One region of the Streptomyces sp. NPDC012508 genome, then DNA from elsewhere that is predicted to be linked to it. Evidence: predicted binding sites of a transcription regulator. Region 1 holds the regulator's gene; the other holds the start of a gene.
The links. Region 1 encodes HrcA, which represses chaperone genes, less so after heat shock. Its sites were predicted from a motif close to TTNGCACTCNGNNNNNCNGAGTGCNAA; they were not measured.
Positions count from the first base shown of each region.

Region 2: a site for HrcA is predicted at 1,305-1,331, ahead of groL (chaperonin GroEL). Genes of this name have one in related genera too.

Region 1 covers NZ_JBIBEO010000005.1:506,684-514,375, forward strand. Annotated here, with positions in the region: gene ACFY8U_RS19730 (AMP-dependent synthetase/ligase) at 1-156, shown strand, start outside; gene hemW (radical SAM family heme chaperone HemW) at 238-1,470, shown strand; gene ACFY8U_RS19740 (DUF3097 domain-containing protein) at 1,722-2,522, opposite strand; gene ACFY8U_RS19745 (MBL fold metallo-hydrolase) at 2,533-3,255, opposite strand; gene hrcA (heat-inducible transcriptional repressor HrcA) at 3,408-4,427, shown strand; gene dnaJ (molecular chaperone DnaJ) at 4,428-5,567, shown strand; gene ACFY8U_RS19760 (nitronate monooxygenase) at 5,642-6,718, shown strand; gene ACFY8U_RS19765 (16S rRNA (uracil(1498)-N(3))-methyltransferase) at 6,715-7,458, shown strand; gene ACFY8U_RS19770 (cytidine deaminase family protein) at 7,470-7,692, shown strand, end outside.
Region 2 covers NZ_JBIBEO010000012.1:86,405-94,096, reverse strand. Annotated here, with positions in the region: gene thrC (threonine synthase) at 1-158, shown strand, start outside; gene ACFY8U_RS34225 (MoaD/ThiS family protein) at 277-555, shown strand; gene ACFY8U_RS34220 (cold-shock protein) at 969-1,172, shown strand; gene groL (chaperonin GroEL) at 1,496-3,124, shown strand; gene ACFY8U_RS34210 (SRPBCC family protein) at 3,274-3,741, shown strand; gene ACFY8U_RS34205 (GNAT family N-acetyltransferase) at 3,738-4,277, shown strand; gene ACFY8U_RS34200 (AraC family transcriptional regulator) at 4,326-5,168, opposite strand; gene ACFY8U_RS34195 (DUF2000 family protein) at 5,167-5,730, shown strand; gene ACFY8U_RS34190 (GlxA family transcriptional regulator) at 5,727-6,755, opposite strand; gene ACFY8U_RS34185 (isochorismatase family protein) at 6,860-7,462, shown strand; gene ACFY8U_RS34180 (calcium-binding protein) at 7,598-7,692, shown strand, end outside.

The sequences.
Region 1 (7,692 bases):
CGCTGGCAGACGATCAAGAAGTTCCGGCTGCTGCCGCGGGACCTGGACGTCGAGCACGGTGAGCTGACCCCGTCGCTGAAGATGAAGCGACCGGTGGTCGAGCGGACGTACAAGGACCTGATCGAGGAGATGTACGCGGGGGCGCGGGAGGCGTAACCGCCGCGGGGCAGCCGGCCGTGGCCGGCCGGTTGTCCACAGGCCGGCGGCTTACCTCGGGCAGTACGGGACAATGGGCTCATGCCTTCCGTACTGCCCGATGGTGAGCCCATGCCCGAGGACGGGGTGCTGCCCGCGCACGCCCTGGAAGGGGCCGGGGAGCGGCCGCTCGGGTTCTATCTGCATGTGCCGTACTGCGCGACCCGCTGCGGCTACTGCGACTTCAACACGTACACCGCGAGCGAGCTGCGCGGTGCCGGAGGCGTGCTCGCCTCCCGGGACAACTACGCGGGGCAGGTCGTCGAGGAGATACGCCTCGCCCGGAAGGTGCTGGGCGACGACCCGCGGCCGGTGCGGACCGTCTTCGTCGGCGGCGGCACGCCGACGCTGCTCGCGGCCGGTGATCTCGTACGGATGCTGGGAGCGATCCGGGACGAGTTCGGGCTCGCGGACGACGCCGAGGTGACCACGGAGGCGAATCCGGAGTCGGTGGATCCGGCGTACCTGGCGGAGCTGAGGGCCGGAGGCTTCAACCGGATCTCCTTCGGCATGCAGAGCGCCCGGCAGCACGTCCTGAAGGTCCTCGACCGGACACACACCCCGGGGCGGCCCGAGGCGTGCGTCGCGGAGGCGCGGGCGGCGGGCTTCGAGCACGTCAACCTGGACCTGATCTACGGGACGCCGGGGGAGTCCGACGACGACTGGCGTGCGTCGCTCGAGGCGGCGATCGGGGCGGGTCCCGACCATGTCAGCGCGTACGCGCTGATCGTCGAGGAGGGAACGCAGCTGGCGCGGCGGATCCGCCGCGGCGAGGTGCCGATGACGGACGACGACGTGCACGCGGACCGGTATCTGATCGCCGACTCCGTCTTCGCGGAGGCCGGCTTCGAGTGGTACGAGGTCTCGAACTGGGCCACGTCGGAGGCCGGGCGGTGCCTGCACAACGAGCTGTACTGGCGCGGCGCCGACTGGTGGGGCGCGGGGCCGGGGGCGCACTCGCACGTGGGCGGTGTGCGGTGGTGGAACGTGAAGCATCCGGGGGCGTACGCGGCGGCGCTCTCCTCCGGGAGGTCGCCGGGGGCGGGGCGCGAGGTCCTCTCGGCGGAGGACCGGCGCGTGGAGCGGGTGCTCCTGGAGCTGCGGCTCCGGGAGGGCGTGGAGCTGGAGCTCCTGCGGCCCGTGGGCCTCGCGGCCGCGGAGAAGGCGCTCGCGGGCGGGCTCCTCGCGGCGGAGCCGTACGCGGCGGGGCGGGCGGTGCTGACGCTGCGGGGGCGGTTGCTGGCGGACGCGGTGGTTCGGGACCTGGTGGACTAGGGCGCCCGGGTGGGGCGGTGCCCCTGTGCAGGTGCCCCTGTGCGGGTTCGAGGAGCGCCGCCCCTGTTCCGGGGGCCCGAGTCGGCGCCGCCCCTGTGCCGGGGCCCGAGGAAGGCGCCGGCCCTGTGGGGTTGTGCCCACCCGTTCCGCCCTGCGGAACGATTGCCCACAACGGGTGGGGCTGAACGGCGCCCACAACCGTGTGGGGGCGCCGGCCGCTGAACGGCGCCCACAACGGGTGGCGGGTGGGGTCAGGGGGCTGTGACGAAGTCGATCAGTTCTTCCACTCGGCCCAGGAGCGACGGCTCCAGGTCCTTGTAGGTGTGGACCTTGGACAGGATGTGCTGCCAGGCCGCTCCCGTGTTCTGCGGCCAGCCCAGCGCCTGGCAGACGCCCGTCTTCCAGTCCTGGCCCCGGGGGATCACCGGCCATGCCGCGATGCCCACCGACGACGGTTTCACCGCCTCCCAGACGTCGATGTACGGGTGGCCCACGATCAGGACGTCCGGGGACGAGACCTGTGCCGCGATGCGGGACTCCTTCGAGCCCGGCACCAGGTGGTCGACCAGGATGCCCAGCCGTGCGTCCGCCGCCGGGGCGAAGTCCGCGACGATCGCCGGGAGGTCGTCGATGCCCTCCAGGTACTCCACCACCACGCCCTCGATCCGCAGGTCGTCGCCCCAGACCCGCTCCACCAGCTCCGCGTCGTGCCGGCCCTCCACGTAGATCCGGCCGGCCCGCGCCACCCGGGCCCGCGCGCCCGGGACGGCGACCGAGCCCGAGGCCGTACGAGTGGGGCGCGTCGGGGTGGCCGAAGGGCGGGTCAGCGTGACCACCTTGCCCTCCAGCAGGAAGCCCCGCGGTTCCATCGGGAACACGCGGTGCTTGCCGAAGCGGTCCTCCAGGGTCACCGTGCCCGCCTCGCAGCGGATCACCGCCCCGCAGAAGCCCGTGGAGACCTCCTCCACCACGAGGTCCACCTCCGCCGGTACCTCCGGCACCGGGGCGGATCGCTTCCAAGGGGGCGTCAGGTCCGGGTTGTAGCTGCGCATTCGGGCGACGTTATGCGACGGAGAAGCGCCGTGCCAGCTCATCGCGCTGGCGCCGTACGAAGGCCGCGTCCACCACCGCCCCGTGCCCCGGCACGTACACCGCGCCCTCCCCGCCCAGCGCCAGCAGCCGGTCCAGGGCCGCCGGCCAGCGTGACGGCAGCGCGTCCGGGCCCGCCTGGGGCTCTCCCGACTCCTCCACCAGATCGCCGCAGAAGACGACCTCCGGCACGCCGGGCACGAAGAGCGCCAGATCGTGCGCCGTGTGGCCCGGGCCGATGTTCGCCAGCAGCACCTGGCGGCCCCCCAGGTCGAGCGTCCACTCCCCGGAGACCGAGTGGTGCGGCGCCACGAGCATGTCGGCCGCCTCCGCGGCTGCCCACTCCTCCACCCCTTGCCGTACCGCGTCCTCCCGCAGCGCGTCCCGCTCCCGTCGCAGCAGCTCGTCCACGCCCACCGCGCCGAACACCTCCGCCCCCGCGAACACCGCCGTGCCCAGCACATGATCGAAATGGGGGTGGCTCAGTGCGATGTGCGTCACTCTCCGGCCGCCCGTGAGCGCCTCCGCCTGAGCCCGCAGCTCCGCGCCCTCGGCGAGCGTCGAGCCCGTGTCGTACAGGAGGACGGCCTCCTCGCCGATGACCAGGCCCACCGTGGCGTCCCAGCCGGGCAGCCGCCGCCTCCCCACCCCGTTACCGAGCCGCTCCCAGCCGTACTCTTCCCAATCGGCATCCATACCGCGACGCTATCCGCAACGACGCGACCTCCGAGCGGCCTCCTTGCCAGGAGCGATGCCCGCCGCCGTACACTGGCCGGGGGATTCCTGGCACTCGAACAGGGCGAGTGCCAAATGCGGAGCAACCGATACGACAGCTGGAGGTGTGCGCGATGCTCAGCGAACGCAGACTCGAGGTGCTGCGCGCCATCGTCCAGGACTATGTCGGGACGGAGGAGCCGGTCGGCTCCAAGGCGCTCACGGAGCGCCACAAGCTCGGCGTCTCGCCCGCCACCGTGCGCAACGACATGGCCGTCCTGGAGGACGAGGGCTATATCGCCCAGCCTCACACCAGCGCCGGACGTATCCCGACCGACAAGGGCTACCGGCTCTTCGTCGACCGGCTCGCCGGCGTCAAGCCTCTGTCGACGCCCGAGCGGCGTGCGATCCACAACTTCCTCGACGGAGCCGTCGACCTCGACGACGTCGTCGGGCGTACGGTCCGGCTGCTCGCGCAGCTGACCCGCCAGGTCGCCGTCGTGCAGTACCCGTCGCTGACGCGCTCGACGGTCCGGCACGTGGAGCTGCTCTCGCTGGCCCCCGCCCGGCTGATGCTCGTGCTGATCACGGACACCGGCCGGGTCGAGCAGCGCGTCATCGACTGCCCGGCACCGTTCGGCGAGACCTCACTCGCGGACCTGCGCGCCCGGCTCAACAGCCGGGTCGTCGGCCGCCGTTTCGCGGACGTGCCGCAATTGGTGCAGGATCTTCCGGAGTCCTTCGAGGAGACGGAGGACCGCGGCACGGTCTCGACCGTGCTCGCGACCCTGCTCGAAACCCTGGTGGAGGAGCATGAGGAGCGGCTGATGATCGGCGGCACCGCCAATCTCACCCGCTTCGGCCATGACTTCCCCCTCACGATCAGGCCCGTCCTCGAAGCCCTTGAGGAGCAGGTCGTGCTCCTCAAGCTGCTGGGCGAGGCCAAGGACTCGGGCATGACCGTACGGATCGGGCACGAGAACGCCCATGAGGGCCTCACCTCCACGTCCGTCGTCGCGGTCGGCTACGGTTCGGGCGACGAGGCAGTCGCCAAACTCGGCGTGGTCGGACCGACCCGCATGGACTACCCCGGAACGATGGGAGCGGTACGCGCAGTGGCACGTTACGTCGGACAGATCCTGGCGGAGTCGTAAGTGGCCACGGACTACTACGCCGTACTCGGCGTACGCCGCGACGCGTCCCAGGACGAGATCAAGAAGGCATTCCGGCGGCTCGCCCGCGAGCTGCACCCGGATGTCAATCCCGATCCGAAGACGCAGGAGCGGTTCAAGGAGATCAACGCCGCCTACGAGGTGCTGTCGGACCCGCAGAAGAAGCAGGTCTACGACCTCGGCGGCGACCCGCTGTCCGCGTCCGGCGGCGGCGGTGGAGCCGGTGGCTTCGGCCAGGGCGGCTTCGGGAACTTCTCGGACATCATGGACGCGTTCTTCGGTACGGCGTCGCAGCGCGGGCCGCGCTCGCGCACGCGCCGCGGCCAGGACGCCATGATCCGGCTGGAGATCGACCTCAACGAGGCCGCCTTCGGCACGACCAAGGACATCCAGGTCGACACGGCCGTCGTCTGTACGACCTGTTCGGGCGAGGGCGCCGCGCCCGGCACGTCCGCCCAGACCTGTGACATGTGCCGCGGCCGCGGTGAGGTCTCGCAGGTCACGCGGTCCTTCCTGGGCCAGGTCATGACCTCGCGCCCCTGCCCCCAGTGCCAGGGCTTCGGCACCGTCGTCCCGACCCCGTGCCCCGAGTGCGCGGGCGACGGACGGGTCCGCTCGCGGCGCACGCTCACCGTGAAGATCCCGGCCGGTGTCGACAACGGCACACGCATCCAGCTCGCGGGCGAAGGCGAGGTCGGCCCCGGCGGCGGCCCCGCCGGCGACCTGTACGTCGAGATCCACGAGGTCCCGCACGAGACCTTCCAGCGGCGGGGCGACGACCTGCACTGCACGGTCACCATCCCGATGACGGCGGGTGCCCTCGGCACGAAGGTGCCGTTGCAGACGCTCGACGGGGTGGAGGAGGTCGACATCCGCCCGGGCACCCAGTCCGGCCAGTCGATCCCGCTGCACGGGCGCGGCATCACGCACCTGCGCGGTGGCGGCCGTGGCGACCTGATCGTGCACGTCGAGGTGACGACGCCGTCGAAGCTCGACGCCGAGCAGGAGCGGCTGCTGCGCGAACTGGCGAAGCTGCGCGGCGAGGAGCGGCCGACAGGTCAGTTCCAGCCGGGGCAGCAGGGGCTGTTCTCGCGGTTGAAGGACGCGTTCAACGGCCGGTAGGACCGGTCGTGTCGTGCCTGGAAGGGCGGTATCCGCAGGGCGGATGCCGCCCTTCCGTATGACACGATGCCTGCATGTCCACCGCGCTGAACGATCTCTCCCGATACCCGATCGTGCAGGCCCCCATGGCGGGTGGAGCGTCCTGCCCGGAGCTCGTAGGGGCCGTGTGCGAGGCCGGCGGGCTCGGGTTCCTCGCCGGGGGGTACAAGACCGCCGGCGGGCTGTACCAGGAGATCAAGCAGGTGCGCGGGCTGACCGGGCAGCCCTTCGGCGTCAACCTCTTCATGCCGCCCGGCGGGCAGCCGGGCGACCCCGCGGCCGTCGAGGTGTACCGGCACCAGCTCGCCGGCGAGGCCACCTGGTACGAGACGTCCCTCGGCGACCCCGACAACGGGCGCGACGACGCCTACGACGCCAAGCTCGCGATCCTGCTCGAAGACCCGGTCCCCGTCGTCTCGTTCACCTTCGGCTGCCCCGACCGGGACACGTTCCACGCCTTCGCCCGCGCCGGTACGTACACGATCGTCACCGTCACCTCGCCCGACGAGGCCCAGGCCGCCCAGCGGGCCGGCGCCGACGCGGTCTGCGTGCAGGGCGTGGAGGCCGGCGGACACCAGGGCACGCACCGCGACGACCCGGACGCCGCGCTCGCAGGGACCGGACTCCTCACGCTCATCACCCAGGTCCGGGAGGCCGTGCGGCTGCCGATCGTCGCGGCCGGCGGGATCATGCGCGGGGCGCAGATCGCCGCGGTCCTCGCCGCGGGGGCCGACGCCGCCCAGCTCGGCACCGCGTTCCTCGTGTGCCCCGAGTCGGGCGCGCACACGCTGCACAAGCAGGCCCTGACCAACCCCCTCTTCGTCCGCACCGAGCTCACCCGGGCCTTCTCCGGCCGCCCGGCGCGCGGGCTCGTCAACCGCTTCATGCGCGAGCACGGGCCGTATGCCCCCGCCGCCTACCCCGAGATCCACCACCTCACCGCGCCCCTCCGCAAAGCCGCCGCCACCGCGGGCGACGCGCAGGGCATGGCCCTGTGGGCCGGCCAGGGACACCGGCTGGCCCGCGATCTCCCGGCCGGCCAGCTGGTCGAGGTGCTGGCCGCCGAACTCGACACCGCACTCACCGCGCAGGCCCACAGGAGCGCCTCATGACCGCACCCGTCTTCGTCGTCGAGGCCGTCCCCGGCCCCGGCACCTTCCTCCTCGACGGTCCCGAGGGCCGCCACGCCGTCTCCGTGAAGCGGATGCGCGAGGGAGAGGAGCTCGTCCTCACGGACGGGCGGGGCGCCTGGGCCGACTGCGTCGTGCTCACCGCCGAGGGCAAGGACCAGCTGACGGTCCAGGTCTCGGGAGCGTACGAGGATCCCGAGCCCGCTCCCCGTATCACCGTCGTCCAGGCTCTGCCGAAGGGCGACCGGGGCGAGTTGGCCGTCGAGATCATGACGGAGACCGGCGTCGACGCGATCGTGCCCTGGGCCGCGTCCCGCTGCATCACGCAGTGGAAGGGCGACCGCGGTCTGAAGGCGCTCGCCAAGTGGCGGGCGACCGCGCGCGAGGCGGGGAAGCAGTCGCGCCGCACGCGCTTCCCCGAGGTCGCCGACGCGATGACCACCAAGCAGGTCGCCACGCTCCTCGCGGGCGCCGACTTCGCCGCCGTCCTGCACGAGGACCGGGACCACCCGAGCGGCGCGCTCGCCGACGCGCCCCTTCCCGCCGGTGGCGAGATCGTGCTCGTCGTCGGGCCCGAAGGGGGCGTCTCGCCCGAGGAGTTGGCGGCGTTCGAGGCGGCGGGCGCGAAGCCGTACCGGCTGGGCCGCAGCGTTCTGCGTACCTCCACGGCCGGTACGGCGGCCACCGCGCTGCTCCTCGGCCGTACGGGCCGCTGGAGCTAGGGGCAGAGAAGATGACCGAGCAGATCCACCCCGTCGACCACGAACTCATCCAGGCCGCGGCGCACCTCGCTCGCACTCGCTGCCGGGGCGACAACCACACCATGGCGGCCGCGGCCCGTGCGCTGGACGGCCGGATCATCACCGCGGTGAACGCCTACCACTTCACGGGAGGCCCGTGCGCCGAGCTGGTCCTCATCGGCGCGGCAGCCGCCCAGGGCGCGTACGAGCTGGACA
Region 2 (7,692 bases), on a different contig from region 1:
TGGTCGAGGCCGGCCTCATCGACCCGGCCCTCACCACGGTCGTGCTCAACACGGGTGACGGCCTCAAGACGCTGGACGCGGTGGCCGATACCTCGCAGGCGACCGCGACGATCCGCCCGAGCCTGGACGCGTTCCGCGAAGCCGGCCTGGCGGGCTGACGCCCGCGACCGCCGTGGTGCGGGGGCGGCCGGTGCTCCGGCCGCTCCGGCCGCCGCCCCGCTCCTCCGTCCCCGCCCGCCCCGCACCCGCCCCGTAGCCACCGAAGGTGATCAACCCATGAGCGTGAAGGTCCGCATCCCCACCATCCTCCGCACGTACACCGGCGGCCAGGCCGAGGTCGCCGCCGAGGGCGCGACCCTGTCCGAGGTCATCGCCGACCTGGAGAAGAACCACGCGGGCATCGCGGCCCGCGTCCTGGACGACCAGGGCAAGCTGCGCCGCTTCGTGAACGTGTACGTCAACGACGACGACGTCCGGTTCGAGCAGGGCCTGGAGACGGCGACGCCGGACGGCGCGGGCGTCTCGATCATCCCCGCGGTGGCCGGCGGTTGCTGAGCCTTCCGGCCCCCTGTTACCCGGCGTAACCGAGTTGCCCCCTCCGCGAGAGAAGCGGAGGGGGCAATTCTGCATGGTTGAGCGCGGTAGAGTTGGGGAAGTCCCCCCGGCCTTCCCTCGCTGCTTGTGCCAGACGCATATGAGAATGCGTCCGCGCCCGACAAGAAGCAGCCAAAGTGTTCGAGTGTTGTGTACCTTCTGCGCACTTTGCCGGGCCCGACTTGCCCCGGAATTCAGTGAATTCTCCGCAATTCTCCTTTACGCCATGCCCAGAATTCTCGCCCGATTGACCTGTTGCAGAGGGCAGTTGGGCAGATACATTCAGCCGCGGTCGACGCGTTCCGGCGCAGGGTCTGACCCGGGTCCCGCGAAGTGCGGGTCCCGCGCAAGGGCCAGTAATAGGGGAGTTAGGCATGGCTCAGGGCACCGTCAAGTGGTTCAACGCGGAGAAGGGCTACGGCTTCATCGCGGTCGACGGTGGTGCGGATGTATTCGTCCACTACAGCGCGATCCAGATGGACGGCTACCGCACCCTTGAAGAGGGTCAGCGGGTCGAGTTCGAGATCTCGCAGGGCCAGAAGGGTCCGCAGGCGGACATGGTCAAGCTCGCCGTCTGAGCACGGCGCGATCGGCCACCACGTACGCACTCACGCGTTCTCACGCCGAGGGGTCCGCATCCTGACCAGGATGCGGACCCCTCGTGCGTGCGCGGGAGGTGGCGCGGGTCGTCTCTCGATCTGCGGGAGTCGCTTGCACTCGCATGGGCCGAGTGCTAATCATTGGCGTTAGCACTCTGAAGGTGAGAGTGCTTACGAGGATCGGGCAGACGAGGTCCGCGGCCAGGTGGGGCAAGGAACCACAGGGCACGCAGGCCGTCCGTCGCGGGCGTCGGCGCGGTCCTGGAGCGTTATCCACCCCATGTCCGGGAGGACCACTTCACATGGCCAAGATCATCGCGTTCGACGAGGAGGCACGGCGCGGTCTCGAGCGCGGGATGAACCAGCTCGCCGACGCCGTCAAGGTCACCCTTGGCCCCAAGGGCCGGAACGTCGTCCTCGAGAAGAAGTGGGGCGCCCCCACGATCACCAACGATGGTGTGTCCATCGCCAAGGAGATCGAGCTCGAGGACCCGTACGAGAAGATCGGCGCCGAGCTGGTCAAGGAAGTCGCCAAGAAGACGGACGACGTCGCCGGTGACGGTACGACCACCGCGACCGTCCTCGCCCAGGCGCTCGTCCGCGAGGGCCTGCGCAACGTGGCGGCCGGCGCCAACCCGATGGCCCTCAAGCGCGGCATCGAGAAGGCCGTCGAGGCCGTCTCCGGCGCCCTGCTGGAGCAGGCGAAGGATGTCGAGACCAAGGAGCAGATCGCTTCCACGGCCTCCATCTCCGCCGCCGACACCCAGATCGGCGAGCTCATCGCCGAGGCGATGGACAAGGTCGGCAAGGAAGGCGTCATCACCGTCGAGGAGTCCCAGACCTTCGGTCTGGAGCTGGAGCTCACCGAGGGTATGCGCTTCGACAAGGGCTACATCTCGGCGTACTTCGCCACCGACATGGAGCGTATGGAGGCGTCCCTGGACGACCCGTACATCCTGATCGTCAACTCCAAGATCTCCTCCGTGAAGGACCTGCTCCCGCTCCTGGAGAAGGTCATGCAGTCGGGCAAGCCGCTGCTGATCATCGCCGAGGACGTCGAGGGCGAGGCCCTGTCGACCCTGGTCGTCAACAAGATCCGCGGCACCTTCAAGTCCGTCGCGGTCAAGGCTCCGGGCTTCGGCGACCGCCGCAAGGCCATGCTGAACGACATCGCCATCCTCACGGGCGGCACGGTCATCTCCGAGGAGGTCGGTCTCAAGCTCGAGAACGCCGGCCTGGACCTGCTGGGCCGCGCCCGCAAGGTCGTCATCACCAAGGACGAGACCACGATCGTCGACGGTGCCGGTGACAGCGAGCAGGTCGCCGGTCGCGTCAACCAGATCCGCGCCGAGATCGAGAACTCGGACAGCGACTACGACCGCGAGAAGCTGCAGGAGCGCCTGGCGAAGCTCGCCGGCGGTGTTGCGGTCATCAAGGCCGGTGCCGCGACCGAGGTCGAGCTCAAGGAGCGCAAGCACCGCATCGAGGACGCCGTCCGCAACGCGAAGGCGGCCGTCGAGGAGGGCATCGTCGCCGGTGGTGGCGTGGCCCTGCTCCAGGCCTCCAACGTCTTCGAGAAGCTCGAGGCCGACCTCTCGGGCGACGAGGCCACCGGTGCCGCGATCGTGAAGCTGGCCCTGGAGGCCCCGCTGAAGCAGATCGCCGTCAACGCCGGCCTCGAGGGTGGCGTCGTGGCGGAGAAGGTCCGCAACCTGCCCGTCGGTCACGGCCTGAACGCCGCGACCAACGAGTACGTGGACCTCATCGCCGAGGGCATCATCGACCCGGCGAAGGTGACGCGTTCCGCCCTGCAGAACGCGGCCTCCATCGCCGCGCTGTTCCTGACCACCGAGGCCGTCATCGCCGACAAGCCCGAGAAGGCCGGCGCGGCCGCCCCGGGTGGCATGCCGGGCGGTGACATGGACTTCTGAGCCTCGGCTCGGTAGTTCCTCGCTGTACGCGACCGAGGGCGGCACTCCCTGCTGGGGGTGCCGCCCTCGGTCGTTCGGGGTGATGCTGGTGGGGTGGGGGCGGTCAGCCCCTCCCGGAAGCGGAGCCTCTCGGAAGGCGGGAGCGATCCATGATCACGCTGCTGACGACACCGACCGACCGCGAGCTGGTCATCACCCGGACCTTCGACGCCCCGCCCGCCCGTGTCTGGGAGGCGTGGACGAAACCCGAGCATGTACGGCAGTGGTACGGCGTGGCCGCCCTGCCGACCGTGATCTCCGACATCGACCTCCGGATCGGCGGCGCGTGGCGCTGGGGCCAGAAGGCCCCCGACGGACGGGAGATCGTCTTCTCCGGCACGTACGAGGAGATCGTCCCGAACGAGCGCCTCGTCTACACCGAGGTCTTCGAGCTCATGCCCGGCCCCCCGGTCCACGTCACCCTCACGTTCGACGACACGCCCGACGGCGGCACGGCGCTCACCAGCACCTCGATCTGGCCGTCGTCGGAGATCCGCGACCAGGCGCTGGCGACGGGGATGGAGGCGGGGGTCAAGGAGGAGTACGACCGCCTGGCGGCCTACCTGGGGACGATGTGAGCCTGGACGTGCCGCGGCTGTCGGCCGGGGCGTACGACCTGCGCTCGTGGGAACGCGCGGACCTGCCGCTCGTGGAGGAGGCCTCGACGGATCCGTACATCCCGCTGACCACCACGGTTCCTCCGGTGTACTCGGAGGCGGAGGGCGAGGGGTTCGTCCGCCGCCAGTGGCACCGCTCGGAGTCGGGCGCGGGGTACTCCTTCGTCATCGTCCGCCGCCGCGACGACCGCCCGGCGGGAATGATCGGCCTCTGGCTCCGCGACCTCCCCGAGGGCCGCGCCACGGTCGGCTACTGGGTGGCCCCCTCCTGCCGCGGTGAGGGAGCGGCGGGAGCGGCGCTCACGGCGCTGAGCGCGTGGGCGATGGACGAACTGGGCATCCCGCGCCTCCAGTTGCTCGTCGAACCGTGGAACGAGGCCTCGGCGAGGACGGCGGAGCGGGCCGGTTACGTACGGGAGGGGCTGCTGCGGTCCTGGCAGGAAGTGGGCGGGGAGCGGCGGGACATGGTGATGTACGGGCGGGTGCGGGTCGCGTAGGGGGCGGGGCCCGCGGCCGGGCGGCTGCGGTGGAGGTTTCCGATCCGCTCAGCGCCATGACCGGGCCGCCCCGGTGCGCATGGCCCCGGTGTAGCGGCCGGGCGTGGTGCCGACGTGGCGCCGGAAGTGCCGGGTGAGGTGGGACTGGTCGTAGAAGCCCGTCGTCGACGCCACCTCCGAGGGCGGACGGCCGGCCAGGAGGAGGCGGCGGGCTTCGGCGATGCGGCGGGACGTCACGTACTGGTGCGGTGCGATGCCGAACGTCGAGGTGAATGCGCGGACCAGGTGGGTGGGGTGCGCGTGTACGAGCTTCGCCGCCTCGGTCAGGGTCAGGCCGTCGCGCAGCCGCGCGTCGAGGAGGTCCCGTAGGTCGTGGGCCACGCCGCGTGCGGCCTTCGCCCCGAGGCTCGGCACGGCGGCTAGGCGGGGGCGCAGGTGGCCGCGGAGGCGTTCGGCGATCAGGGCGAGGCGGCTCTCCGCCTCCAGCTCGTCGCTCCGGTGCGTGAGCGCCGCGTGCAGTTGCCCGACCCGGGCGCGCAGCAGCGGGTCGACGAGGTCGGGGCCGTCGACGGCGGCGCCGATGAGGCTCTCGTCCAGGCGGCTGAGGTCCAGGTAGACCACCCGCTTGCGGAAGCCCTGCTCGGTGGCGGGTGAGCCGTTGTGCGGCACGTGGGGCGGGAGCAGGGACACCGTGTCGTGCGGGGTGCCGTGCTCGCGCCGGTTCAGGTCGTAGCGGACCGCGCCGTCGTCGACGATCAGCAGCGTCCACACGTCGTGGACGTGCATCGGGTACGCGTGCTCGGTGAAGTGGGCGTGGAAGACCTCCACGACGCCCGGGACCGTCGGGCGCCACGCCGAGACCTCGTGCTGTGTCTCCTGACGCGCCACCATGCCAAGAACGTACAAGAAGGGGCCGCGGGACGAGAGGCAGTCTCAGGGTATGACCACCGAGAACAGCCCCGCGAACAGCGCCGAGACCACCCCCGACAGCCCCGAGACCACCCCCGAGAACAGCCCCGAGACCACCCCCGACAACGCTCCCGTGCGTTTCGACACCAAGATCGCCGTCCTGCTGCGCGAGGACCTGGAGACCTGGCAGCGGCTGAACGTCACCGCGTTCCTGGTCAGCGGCCTCGGCTCCGCGCTCCCCGAGGTGATCGGCGAGCCGTACGCCGATGCCGACGGCACGCCGTACCTGCCCATGTTCCGGCAGCCCGTCCTCGTCTTCGAGGGGACGAAGGAGACCCTGGTCGCCGCGCACGGCCGCGCCCTGTCGCGGGCGCTGCCCCGCGCCGTGTTCACCGCCGAGCTCTTCGCGACCGGCAACGACCGGGACAACCGCGCGGCGGTCCGGGCGGTGCCGGCGGACCGGCTGGATCTCGTGGGGCTCGCCGTCCACGGGCCGCGCAACGCCGTCGACAAGGTGCTCAAGGGCGCCCGGATGCACCACTAGGGCCCCTGTGGGTGCGCATCATCCACGGGGCTCGTGCGGAAGCGGAGACGGTACTCCGTCGGGGTCGTGTCGAGGCGGCGTCGGAACGCCCGGATCAGCGTGTCGGTCGTGCCGAAGCCGCAGGTGGACGCGATCCGTTCCAGGGTCGCGTCGGTGGTTTCGAGTGCTGCGCGGGCCCGTTCGACGCGCGCCGACTCGACGTAGACGCCCGGGGTCACGCCGAGTTCCTCCTTGAAGATCCGGGTGAGCTGGCGGCTGCTGACGTGCGCGTACGCGGCGAGGTCGTCGACGGTGAGCGGTTCGTCGAGGTGGCGGGTGATGTGGTGGCGGAGGTCCTCGATCCGCCGGGTCGTGGAGACCGGTTCGAGGGGCACGCTGAACTGGCTCTGCCCGCTGGGGCGCTTCAGGTACATCACGAGCTGCCGGGCGACGCGCAGCGCGACGGTCTCGCCGAAGTCCTCGGCGACGAGGGCCAGGGACAGGTCGAGGCAGGCGCTGATCCCCGCGCCCGTCCACACGTCACCCGAGCGGATGAAGATCGGGTCGGCGTCGACCTCGACCAGCGGATGGTCGGTGGCGAGCTGCCGCGCGGTCGACCAGTGGGTGGTGGCGCGCCTGCCGTCGAGGAGGCCCGCGGCGGCGAGGATGTGCGCTCCCACGCAGACGGAGGTGACCCTGCGCGTCCGCCCGGCCAGGGCCTTCACCCGCTCGACGACGGCGGGGTCGGCGAGGGCGTGGACCCGTCGCAGGTCGTCGACCTCGACGGAGCCGGGGACGAGGAGGGTGTCGATGCTCCGGGTGCCTGCCGCGCCGAGCAGTTCGTCGAAGGTGAGGTCCGGGAGGATCCGTACGCCGGCGGAGGTGGTGACGGGGTCCGCCGTCTCGGCGGCGAGGACGACGCGGTAGCCGGACGCGTCGTCCGTCTCGCGGCGCAGCAGCGAGAAGACCTCGGGCGGCCCGGTGACGTCGAGCAGGTCGACGCCCTCGAAGAGGACGATGACGATCAGTCGTTCCACCGGGCTCATCTCGATGTCCGTATCTGCAAGTTGGGCGACATTGCTGACGCGTCGGGGTCGGCCATAGCGTTTCAGACGTAGCGAAACAGCCCGAGCCAGGGGGTATTTCTTCCATGGGTACGACTCGTACGTCGACGACTCTGCGCGAACTGAACGGCTTCGACGGGACGCCGGCGTCGCTCTCCGACGCGACGCTGATCCTCGTCGACTACCAGAACACCTATACGCGCGGCGTGATGGAGCTGGACGGCTGGCAGGCCGCGCTCGACTCCGCCGCCGCGCTCCTCGCCCGGGCGCGGGAGGCGGGGGCGAAGGTGGTGCACGTCGTCAACGACGGCGGTGAGGGCACGCCGTACGACATACGCGAGGACATCGGCGCGATCCACCCGAGCGTGGCCCCGATCGAGGGTGAGCCGGTCGTCGTCAAGAAGGTCCCGAACGCCTTCGTCGACACCGACCTGGCCGGACACGTGGACGCCGCGGGGCACAAGGACGTCGTGGTCGCCGGATTCATGACGCACATGTGCGTGACGTTCACGGCGGAGGGCGCGTTCCTGCGCGGCAACCGCCCCACGGTCGTCGCCGACGCCTGCGCGACCCGCCCGCTGCGGACGACGGCCGCGGACGTGACCGCCGAACAGCTGCACCGGGCCGCACTCGCGACGATCGGCGACCTGTACGGCGTCGTGGTGGCGGCGGGGACGGATCTGAGGTGACCGGGGCGGAGCCAGGCCGCACCCGAATGCGGCCACCGGTCGCCACCCGCGAGGTGGCGACGTAGCGTCCGGATTGGTGACTGAGCGTCCGCAGAGGTGGCGTTCCGTGACGATTCCGGGCTTCTGGAGGTCCGTATGGTTTCCTACCGCGTTTCCGGTCTGACGGCCGCTGCCGCGCTGCTCGCTCTCGGTCTGCCGACCGGGACCGCCACCGCGGCTCAGGCCACGTG